Regions from separate parts of the Microbacterium pratiae genome, predicted to be linked through region 2. Evidence: predicted binding sites of a transcription regulator. Region 2 holds the regulator's gene; the other holds the start of a gene.
What was found. The regulator HrcA, encoded in region 2, represses chaperone genes, less so after heat shock. The targets are predictions, from matches to a motif close to TTNGCACTCGNNNNNNNCGAGTGCNAA.

Region 1 (5,710 bases), 950 kb from region 2:
GCGGTCCATCGCGGAGCGGATGTCGGTGCTGTCGACCGAAGAGCTCGAGCAGCTCGAGCAGCTGACAGCGAAGCTGCGCCGACTGCCCTGACGATCGGCGCCCGGCCTGCGGCGTCGGGCGGGTGGTCGAGCGGGCGGGAGCTTCCTCCCCGACCTCGTTGCTGCTGCGACTTTCGCTGATCGAACAGAGTTTCGAGTTCAATGTCGTACCCCACTGTCATGATGGGAACATGGCAGCGAATGGTGAGAGTGGCGAGGCGGGACGCGATGACGTCGTGCCCTCGCAGGCGCTCGCTTTCTCGCGGTACGCAGAGGCCCTGGACCTGACCCATTCCGCCGATATCGCACGGATACGGGCGCTGGCCGACCTCGGCCACGCCGCGTTGCGCGATGCCCGTCGTGACGGCGTGCGCGGCATGGCGTCTGACATGGAATTACGGTCCGTCGCGGCCGAAGCGGCGGGGATGGCGCGGCTGACCGATCGGCGCCTGCAGGGCGAGATCGATCACGCGCTGACGGTCGTCGATGATTACCCCGCCGTGTTCGAGGCGTGGGCGTCACGGCGGATCGAACGCGGCCACGTGGATGCGGTCGTGCGGGTCGGCACCGGGGTGCCGGCCGAGGTGCGGTCGGAGTATGCGGAAGCGGCGATCGCGGTGTGCGAGCGGGACGTGCCCTCACGGGTGCGGCCTGCTTTGGAGGCGTTGGCGGCACGGGTGCATCCGCAGGACTTCACCGAGCGGCACAAGACCGCGGCGGCGGAACGGTGCGTGCGGGTGTTCCATGGGACGGACGGGATGTCGAACCTCGTCGCGAACCTGCCGACCGTGATCGCCGCGGGGATGCTCGACCGGCTCACGCAGATGGGACAGTCCGTGAAGGACGCCCGGGTCGCGGATGCTGGCGGTGCGGATGCCGCCGGGGTTGTCGGAATGCACGCTGACGCGGTTGCCGGCGCGGCGGAAACGGACGCCGCGGGCGCGGATGCCGCACCGGATATCCGGACGATGGATCAGCTGCGCGCGGACATCCTCGGTGACCTCGTGCTCGGAGGAGCGCCCGTCGTCGATCCGACCTACGGGGCCGACCGGGCCAGCGGGCTCGGCGCGATCCGAGCACGGATGCAGGTCGCCGTGACCGCTGAGACTCTGACGGGCGCGGATGAGAACCCAGCCGAGGCCATCGGGGCCGGGCTCATCGACGCCGGAACAGCACGACAGCTCGCGGGGCAGGTGTCGGAGTGGGACCGGCTCTTCATCGACCCCGTCACCCGCACCCCGGTCGAGATCGACACCTACCGGCCCACCGTGGCCATGAAGAAACTCCTTGCCGCGAGAGACCAGCACTGCCGGTTCCCCGGATGCCGACGAGCGGCCATCCGCTGCGAACTCGACCACACCATCGACTACGCCCTCGGCGGGCACACCCACATCTTCAACCTCGCGCACCTCTGCCAAAGACACCACTCGATGAAGCAATTCACCAAATGGGAAGTCAGACAACTCGGCGGCGGGGTCCTGGAATGGACCTCACCCCTCGGGCGGATCTACCGCGAAGACGTACCGATACCGGCAGTGTGCTTCACGAGCGACACAGCGGAACCGCCGCCGGATGCCGGGACCGGCGGACCTCCGCCGGATGAACCGCCACCCTTCTGAGTTCCGGGCCTGTGCCCGCGCACGTTCCGAGACCGGGCAGACCCGAACCTCGCGCGCCTTCGGCTCACCGGCGGCTCGGCGGCGCATCGGCACCGACACGCACGCAAAGGGCGGCCGCCGCCCCCGAAGGAGCTGCGGCCGCCCGTCTGGCAGTGCGTCGGCGCGATCAGTTCTCGATCGGGACCACCGGCGCAGCGGCGTCCGTCGTGACCTCGACCTTGCGCGGCTTGGCCTTCTCGCTGACCGGGATAGTGACGGTCAGGACGCCGTTGTTGTAGGTCGCGGCGATGCCCTCGGTGTCGACGCCCTGGCCGAGGTTCAGCTGACGCAGGAAGCTCGCAGCCTCCCGCTCGCGCGTGATCCACTTCACGCCGTCGCCACTGGCGAGCGTGCGCTCGGCGCGGATAGTCAGCAGCTGACCGTCGACGTCGATGTCGACCGAGCCCGGGTCGATTCCCGGCAGGTCGGCGGTCATCACGTAGTGGTCGCCGTCACGGTAGAGGTCCATCGGCATGCGACGAGGGCCGCGGCGCGTGTCGAAGAGGCTCGAGGCGATGCGGTCGAGGTCGCGGAACGGGTCGTAAGTAGCCATCGATCTTTCCCTTCTCTGATGCTTCGTGTTGAGATCTGAAAGTTGAGCCCCATCGGCTCAACTGCATCCAGATTAGCACTCGACCCCAACGAGTGCCAACGGTTCTCGCACGGCGAACAGCGCCCCGAACGGGCGGGTGTCGAGCGCGTCTCAGCACTCGACGACGTTGACGGCGAGCCCGCCCTCGCTCGTCTCCTTGTACTTGTGCGACATGTCGATGCCGGTCTGACGCATCGTCTCGACCACGGCATCGAGCGAGACGTAATGCCGCCCGTCGCCCCGCAGGGCGAGTCGCGCAGCGGTGACCGCCGTCGACGCCGCAATCGCGTTGCGCTCGATGCAGGGGATCTGCACGAGACCGCCGACCGGGTCGCACGTGAGCCCGAGGTGATGCTCCATCGCGATCTCCGCCGCGTTCTCGATCTGCGCGCTGTTGCCGCCCATGACCGCCGTCAGCCCTCCGGCCGCCATCGCGCACGCGGATCCGACCTCCGCCTGACACCCGCCCTCCGCGCCCGAGATGGACGCATTCGCCTTGAAGAGCGAACCGAGCGCCGTCGCGGTCAGCAGGAATCGCCGGATGCCGCGTCTGCGGTCGAGATCCTCCGACGCGAGCCGCGACTCGGCCGCGAACCGCCACCAGTACATCGCCACCGCCGGGAGGATGCCAGCAGCACCGTTGGTGGGCGCGGTGACCACCCGCCCGCCGGAGGCGTTCTCCTCGTTGACGGCGAGCGCGAAAGCGCCGAGCCACTCCCCCGGCAGCTCGCGGCCACCGGCAGCCTCCGCATCCTCGAGCTGAGCCCGCATGGCGCCCGCGCGACGCCGCACGCGCAGCATCCCCGGCAGTGTGCCCTCAGCACGCAAACCCGCGTCGACGCACCCGGCCATCGCGTCCCAGATCGCGTCGAGCCCGGCGGCGACCTCCGACTCGGGCCGGAGCGCCTCTTCGTTCCGTCGTGCGAGGCCCGCGATGCTCAGCCCATCGCGCTCGCACAGCTCCAGCAGCTCCGCCGCGGTGCTGAACCGGTACGGCCAGACGACAGCGCCCGAACCTCCGCGCCGCCCGCCCGCCTCGGCGGCTTCGCCTGCGCGTCGGATGAAACCGCCCCCGACCGAGAGATACGTTTCCGACACGACGAGATCGCCCGCGGCGTCCCACGCGCTCAGGGTCATCGCGTTGGGATGCTCCGGAAGCCGCGTCCGCGGTTCGAAGGTCACGTCGCTCCGCGAGAACGACACCGCGTGCCGCCCTGCGAGCAGAAGGGGTGAGCCGTCGACCCACCCTGTCCACGCGGCGCGAACCGCATCGGGGTCCACGGTCTCGGGCGCATGGCCCTGCAGCCCCGCGACCACGGCATCCGGCGTGCCATGCCCGATGCCGGTCGCCCCGAGCGAGCCGTACAGCACGCAGCCGACACGTGCGACCTCGGGAAGCCGGCCCGCGGCCTCCAGCCCGATGACGAATGCACGGGCGGCACGCAACGGCCCGACCGTGTGGGAGCTCGAGGGTCCTACTCCGATGGAGAACAGCTCGAACGCCGAGACGTAAGCGCTCACTCGCCCAGGCTACGCGAGTGCCTGCCGCACGAGCCGGGCAACGTCAAGGGCGTACCTGCAGACGCGGCGCGCGCCTATCGTCGCGACCGATGACCACCGCACCCCACCCCCGTCTGGCGTCGCTGAAAGCGGCCGCGCGAACCGCCGGAGGCGAGGCCTTCGCGGTCTCGCGCCTGCTGCTGGCCGGCAAGACGGCGATCGCGGCCGCGATCGCCTGGTACCTGGCGCCCCTGGTCCCCTTCGCGCACGACGAGTACTCCTATTACGCACCGCTCGGCGTGCTCGTGAGCATGTACCCGACCATCGCCGATTCGGCCAAGGCAGGCCTCCAGGCCGTGGGGGGCCTCGCCATCGGCATCGCGATCGGCCTCGCCGGACTGTGGATCGTCTCGGGGCCGAGCCCGCGCATCCTGGGAGTGGCGATCGTCGTCGCCGCGGGCGTGGCGGTCGGCGGCATCCGCGCACTCGGCACGGGAAGGGACTGGATCGCGATCGCCGCACTGTTCGTCCTGCTGCTCGGCGCGAACGACGCCGGCGGCTTCTCGGTGTCGTACCTCGTCACGATGGCCTTCGGTGTGGTGATCGGCGTCGCCGTCAACCTCGCGATCGCGCCGCCCCTGTACCTCCGTCGCGCTTCGACCCGCCTGTCTCAGCTGCGCGACGCGGTCGCGGACCGACTCGAGATGCTCGCCACCTCGGTCGCCGACGGCGCACCCGCGGACCCGACCGGCCAGGGCTACCTCCAGGAGATCCTCGACGCCGTCTCGGCCGACGTCCGCGAGGCCGCCCGCAGCCGCAAAGCGCATCCCCTCGCCCGGCGGCGCCGCGGCATCGAGGCGGAGAACGGCCACCGGTTGCAGGCGCTCGAGAACACCGTCCGTCAGACGATCGAGCTCGCTGCCGGCATCGACGGCCTCCCGCTCACCCCGGATGCGGTGCCGTTGCGCGCCGAGCTCGCCGAGGCGGTCCGCGCCACGGCGCGCGCCGTCTCGCTGCCTCTGGGCGATCCGACGACCCCGACCGCCGTCGAGGACGCCGAGCGGGCGCTCGCCCGCGTCGTCGACGCGGCGCCCGGGCACAGCGACGGGCGCATCTCTCCGTGGACGCGCACAGCCGTCGACCTCAGCCGGATCATCGACGCATCCCGACCGTTCGCCTGAGGCGACGACTCAGCGCGACGGGATGCCCAGCACCCGCTCCAGGTAGGGGCCCGAGAACTTCCCGTCCGGGTCGACGCGGGCGACGAGCCTCCGGAAGTCGTCCAGATGCGGAAGCGACTCGCCGACCGGCATCGAGAACACCTTGCCCCAGTGCGGGCGGGGATCGAACGGCGCGAGCGCGCGCTCGACGTGCGATATCGCCGCGTTCACGGCATCCGGTTCGTTCTTCCACGTGAAGTGGATGCACACGCTGTCGCGCCCGAACCCGGGAGAGAGCCAGAGCTCATCGGCCGCGACGGTGCGCAGCTCGGTCACGAGGAGGGCGGGCTCGACCCGATCGGCGATCGAGCGGACGGCGGCGATCGCCTCGACGGCCGCCGCACGGTCGACCCAGTACTCGGTCTGGATCTCGTCGCCGTTCGACGGGGTCGCATCGATCCGGAAGTGCGGCAGGCGCTCGCACCAGTCCCCGGGGATGCCGCCCTGCTCGGTGGTGTTGTCGACCCCGTCGGCCGCCGGCGAGTCCGCTTTGGCCGTGACGCGTCGCGCGCTCAGCAGCCGCTCCGGCATGTCGGGAGCCGACGCGTCGTCGAGGCGCTCCTTGATCCAGACCTCCCCGACGTCGGGGGTGTTCCAGCGAGTGAAGACGCTGACGCTGTAGGCGGATGCCGTCACCTCGTCGAACCGCGCGAAGAGGTCGTCCCACGTCAGACCGGTGTAGGTGTCCTGACGCACCTGGT
Region 2 (5,710 bases):
GCAGAGTGTCCCCGCCGAGGACGCTTGGCGCATCGGCAGCGGTCAGGCCCGCTTCGAGACCGCCGCAGACCTGCTGATGTCGTGGTCGGCACTTCGAGGCGCTGGCCTGCGCGTGAGTGATGTCCGGCCCGCATCGGGGCCGATGTACACGGGCGTCGCGTTCGATGACGAGGGCAACGCGGTGGCTCCGAGCAGCATGGAGCACGAGCAGCGCTTCGCCGCCGACGGCACGCCGTACGTGGGGGCGGGGACGACACTGCAGGTGCACGGCCGCGTGTCGGGCCAGAGCGCGGATGCCGAGCTCCGGGTGATCTTCGTCGATGAAGAGCCGCGCCGGGTCGCGTTCGCCCTCGGCACCGTGGGCGGTTCCGTCGTCAGCGGTGAGGAATCGTTCCTTCTGGAATGGCGTGACAACGACGAGGTGTGGTTCGTGGTGCGGGCGTTCGACCGTCCGACCGCGCTCGCCTACCGGATGCTGAAAGGTCTGGTGCGCCGCCGTCGTCGGCTGCTGTTCCAGGGCTACCTCCGCGCGATCTCGCCGCTGTACGCGACGCCCGGCGCCTGATGGGGGCGGCACTGCCGATCGGCGATCCGGTGCCGGTCGGCGGCACCCTGCCGGAGGACCTCGTCATCGACCCCGACGCTCCGTTCGGGGTATATCTGCACGTCCCGTTCTGTCGGGTGCGATGCGGCTACTGCGACTTCAACACCTACACGGCGACCGAGCTGCGCGGAGCGCGGCAGGATGCGTACGCCGACGAGGTGCTGCGCGAGATCGCGCTCTCGGCCGCCCTGATCGATGCCCGCGGCCCTCGCCGCGCCGCTCGCACGGTGTTCTTCGGCGGCGGCACGCCGACCCTGCTCCCGCCCGGGGATCTCGCACGCATGCTGGGCGGAGTTCGCGACACGTTCGGCATCGCTCCCGGCGCGGAGGTCACTGTCGAGGCCAACCCCGACACGATGAACCCCCGAGTCGCGGACGAGCTGGCGGCTGCCGGTGTGACGCGGCTGTCGATCGGCATGCAGTCCGCCGTGCCGCATGTCCTGGCGGCCCTCGACCGAACGCACGATCCCGCCAACGTCGCCACAGCCGTCGCCGCCGCGCGCGGGGCCGGACTCGATGTGTCCGTCGACCTGATCTACGGCGCACCGGGGGAGAGCCTCGACGATTGGCGGCGCTCCGTCGAGACCGCGGTCTCGCTCGAGCCCGATCACGTCTCGGCCTACGCGCTGATCATCGAGGAGGGAACGCGCCTCGAGCGCCAGATCCGCCGCGGTGAGGTGCCCGCTCCCGACGACGACCTCCAGGCCGACATGTACGAGCTGGCCGATGAGCGTCTCGCCGCCGCCGGCTTCTCCTGGTACGAGGTCTCGAACTGGGCGCGATCGGCAGACCAGCGCTCGCGTCACAATCTGGCCTACTGGCGGGGAACAGACTGGTGGGGATACGGGCCGGGTGCCCACAGTCACGTCGCCGGTCTCCGCTGGTGGAATGTGAAGCACCCTGCCGCGTACGCTCAGCGGCTGGCGGCAGGAGACTCGCCCGCGGCCGGCCGCGAGCGCCCGGATGCCGAGGCGCGGCGCCTGGAATCCGTCCTTCTGCGTTCGCGGATCGTCGAGGGGCTCGGGATCGACGAGCTGGATGCCGGCGGCCGGCGCGCGGTCGCCTCACTCATCGCCGACGGCCTCGTGGAGGGCGCTGCGGCCGTGCGCGGTCGTATCGTCCTCACGCGCCGCGGACGCCTCATGGCCGACGCTGTGGTGCGTGCCCTCACCGAGTGATCGGGCGGAGACGACCGGGGCCGTCCACACGATAGAATTGGCACTCGCAGACATCGAGTGCCAAACAGGAGGTGACGGACATGGTCTCAGAACGCGGACTGCAGGTGCTGCGGGCGATCGTGCAGGACTATGTCGACACCCGCGAGCCCGTGGGAAGCAAGTCGATCGTCGAACGCCATGCCTTCGGCGTCTCGGCCGCGACGATCCGCAACGATATGGCTCTTCTCGAGGACGAGGAGCTCATCGCCGCCCCCCATACGTCCTCGGGGCGCGTTCCGACCGACAAGGGTTACCGCGTCTTCGTCGATCACCTGGCGGGTCTGCGCCCCCTGAGCGCCGCCCAGCGCTCGGCTATCACGACCTTCCTCGACGGCCCCACCGATCTCGATGATCTGCTCGTTCGGACGGTGCGTGCGCTGACCCAGCTGACCGGCCAGGTCGCGATGGTGCAGTACCCGTCGTTCGCGCGGGCGCAGGTGTCCCACCTCGAGCTCGTCGACCTCGGCGGCGGACGTCTCGTCGTCATCGTCGTGACAGACACCGGCCGCGTCTCGCAGCGGGTGGGCGTGGTGCGCTCGCTCCTCGACGAAGGACAGTTCGCCGTGGCCAAGGCGACTCTCCGCGCAGCCGTCACCGGCGTCGCCGTACGAGATGCCGTCACCGCCGTGTCGGCGCTCGCGGAGAGCGAATCGACCGGCGATCCGATCGGCGACGCGGTGCACGAGATCGCGCGCATCCTGGTCGAGGAGTTGGAGACGTTCCGTCAAGACCGCCTCGTCATGGCCGGCACCGCTACGCTCGCGCGGCGAGAGGCCGACTTCCGCGGCAGCATCTACCCGCTGCTCGAGGCCATCGAAGAGCAGGTGACGCTGTTGCGGCTCATGGGCGAGATGGTCGCCGACGACCGCGGCGTCGCCGCGCGCATCGGTCGCGAGAACGAGGCGTACGGGCTCTCCGAGGCCTCGGTCGTCACGAGCGACTACGACGTCCCGGGCTCGCGTGCACGGGTCGGCCTCATGGGTCCGACCCGCATGGACTACCCGACGAACCTCGCGACGGTCCGCGCCGTCGCGCACTATCTCAGCCGACTTCTCGACGAAGACGAGAAATCCCGCTGACCCACCCCATCCACGCCCGCACGGGCGGAAAGGCGATCCGTGGCTGACCACTACGAGGTCCTGGGCGTCGCGCGCGACGCGTCGCCCGACGAGATCAAGAAGGCGTACCGACGCCTGGCACGAGAGCTGCACCCCGACGTGAACCCGGGGGAGGACGCGTCCGAGCGGTTCAAGCTCGTCACGCACGCCTACGACGTCCTCAGCGATCCCGAACAGCGTCAGCGCTACGACATGGGCGGCGACTCCGCCGGCGGTTTCGGTGGCGCTGCGGGCTTCGGAGGCTTCAGCGACATCTTCGAGACCTTCTTCGGAGGCGGAGCAGGGGGCGGAGGCCGGGCAGGGCGCCCGCGCTCGCGGCGGGAACGCGGGCAGGACGCCCTCGTACGGGTCACCCTCGAGCTCGGCGACGTGGTCTTCGGTGTGCATCGTGACATCGAGGTCGACACCGCCGTGCTCTGCGACACGTGTCAGGGTTCGTGTTGTCAGCCGGGAACGCAGCCGGTCACCTGTGACGTCTGCCACGGTGCCGGCAATGTGCAGCGCACCGTGCGGAGCCTGCTCGGCAACGTCGTCACCTCGCAGCCCTGCAACGTCTGCCAGGGCTACGGCACGACGATCCCGTACCCGTGCACGACGTGTCAGGGACAGGGACGCGTCCGGGCTCGGCGAACCGTGTCTCTCGACATCCCCGCCGGTGTCGAGACCGGCCTCCGCCTCCAGCTACCCGGATCCGGCGAGGTCGGTCCCGCGGGTGGCCCCAACGGCGACCTGTATCTGGAGGTCACGGTCAACCCTCACGACGTGTTCAGCCGCGAAGGCGACGACATCCTCGCGACGCTCGAGGTGTCGATGCCGGACGCCGTCCTCGGCACCAGCACGACGATCGAGTCGCTCGATGGACCCGTCGACCTCGAGCTGCGCCCGGGCGTGCAGTCCGGCGACGTCCTCACGATCAAGGGCCGTGGCATCACGCCGCTCCGCGGCTCGAACCGCGGTGACCTGCGCGTCGGCGTGCACGTCGTGACCCCGACACGGCTCGACGCCAAGGAACGGGCACTGATCGAAGAGCTGAAGAAGCGCACGAAGTCGCCGGCTCCGCAGCTGGCGGAGTTCCACCAGGGCCTGTTCGCCAAACTCCGCGACCGGTTCCGGAGCAGCTGACGGCGTGGCCCTGCACTTCCTCGTCGATCCGCCGGTCCTCGCGCAACCGGGAGACTCGGTCACGCTCACCGGCGCCGAAGCTCACCATGCGGCGGGGGTGCGCCGCGTGCGCGCCGGAGAAGCGGTGACCGTCGGCGACGGTGCGGGCGCGTGGCTGGAAGGCACCGTCACGGCCGTCGACCCCAAGCTGGTCAGCATCGACGTGCTCTCGCGGATCGATCATCCCGCGCCCGGGCGCCGCATCACGCTGATCCAGGCCTTGGCGAAGGGGGATCGTGACGAGCTGGCTGTGCAGGCCTGCACCGAGCTCGGCGTCGACGCCATCCTCCCCTGGCAGGCCGCTCGAAGCGTCTCGCGGTGGAGCGGGCCCAAGGTCCAGCGCGGGGTTCAGCGGTGGACGACCATCGCGCGCGAGGCGGCGAAACAGGCGCATCGCGCGTGGCTTCCCGCCGTGCACGCGCCGGTGTCCACTGCCGAGATCGCTGCGCGATGCTCCTCCGAGCGGGTGCTGGTGCTCGAGCCGACCGCGACGCGACGGCTCAGCGCCGTCGATCTCGGCGACGGTGATGTGTCGCTCGTGGTCGGCCCGGAGGGCGGGATCGCAGCCGACGAGCTCGACGCCCTCGTCGCCGCCGGTGCGATCACCGTCCGTCTCGGCGAGACGGTGCTGCGGACCTCGACGGCCGGTCCCGCCGCGCTCGGGGTCGTCAACGTCGCCCTGGGCCGCTGGTGACACCGGGCCGACCCGCCGCCGGACCCCGTCGATAGACTGGACGCATGAGCGATCCCTCTGTCTTCACGCGCATTCTCCGCGGCGAGATCCCCTCCGAGATCATCGCGGAGACCGAGAACGCGTTCGCGATCCGCGACATCGCTCCGCAGGCGCCTGTGCACCTGCTGGTGATCCCCAAGACCGAGCGCTACCGCACCGTGGTGGAGCTCGCTGCCGGTGATCCTGCTCTGCTGAGCGAGCTCATCGGGCTCGCCAACTCCGTCGCCGCCGAACACTCCGACGGCGACTTCCGATTGATCTTCAACACCGGCCCTGGCGCGGGACAGACCGTGTTCCACGTTCACGCGCACGTCCTCGCCGGTGGCCTCTCCGAAGGGAGCCTCGGTGGCTGATGCTTCCGAACCCGCCGTCGCGACGATCCTCGCCGACGGTGTCGCCATGGTCCAGCTTCTCGGACCTCAAGACCGCCTCCTGCGCGTCGTCGAGCGGGAGCACCCCGACGTCGACGTCCTCGTGCGCGGCAACGAGATCACCCTCACGGGTTCGACCGAGGATGTCGCCGCAGCGAAGTCGCTCGTTGATGAGCTGATCGCGATGGCACGGGCCGGGCAGGGTCTCGACCCGAGCGACGTGTCGACCTCCAGCCGCATCCTCCAGCGCCGGAAGGGCGACGAGGGCCCCCGGCCCTCGGAGGTGCTCGGTGAGGCGATCCTCTCGTCGCGCGGCAAGGTGATCCGGCCGAAGACGCTGGGGCAGAAGGCGTACGTCGATGCGATCGACGAGAACACCATCGTCTTCGGCATCGGTCCCGCCGGCACCGGCAAGACCTATCTCGCGATGGCCAAGGCCGTGCAGGCGCTGCAGCGCAAAGAGGTCAACCGCATCATCCTGACGCGTCCCGCGGTCGAAGCCGGAG

Region 1: the regulator HrcA is predicted to act here: its motif matches at 2,323-2,349, upstream of AA0Y20_RS06425 (Hsp20/alpha crystallin family protein).

The regions. Positions count from the first base shown of each region.
Region 1 covers NZ_CP154843.1:1,379,933-1,385,642, reverse strand. The annotation lists gene AA0Y20_RS06435 (MarR family winged helix-turn-helix transcriptional regulator) at 1-91, shown strand, start outside; gene AA0Y20_RS06430 (HNH endonuclease) at 231-1,658, shown strand; gene AA0Y20_RS06425 (Hsp20/alpha crystallin family protein) at 1,825-2,250, opposite strand; gene AA0Y20_RS06420 (L-serine ammonia-lyase) at 2,401-3,810, opposite strand; gene AA0Y20_RS06415 (FUSC family protein) at 3,900-4,970, shown strand; gene AA0Y20_RS06410 (FAD-binding protein) at 4,980-5,710, opposite strand, start outside.
Region 2 covers NZ_CP154843.1:2,330,794-2,336,503, forward strand. The annotation lists gene AA0Y20_RS11075 (DUF1990 family protein) at 1-565, shown strand, start outside; gene hemW (radical SAM family heme chaperone HemW) at 565-1,782, shown strand; gene hrcA (heat-inducible transcriptional repressor HrcA) at 1,863-2,900, shown strand; gene dnaJ (molecular chaperone DnaJ) at 2,940-4,061, shown strand; gene AA0Y20_RS11095 (16S rRNA (uracil(1498)-N(3))-methyltransferase) at 4,066-4,794, shown strand; gene AA0Y20_RS11100 (HIT domain-containing protein) at 4,839-5,186, shown strand; gene AA0Y20_RS11105 (PhoH family protein) at 5,233-5,710, shown strand, end outside.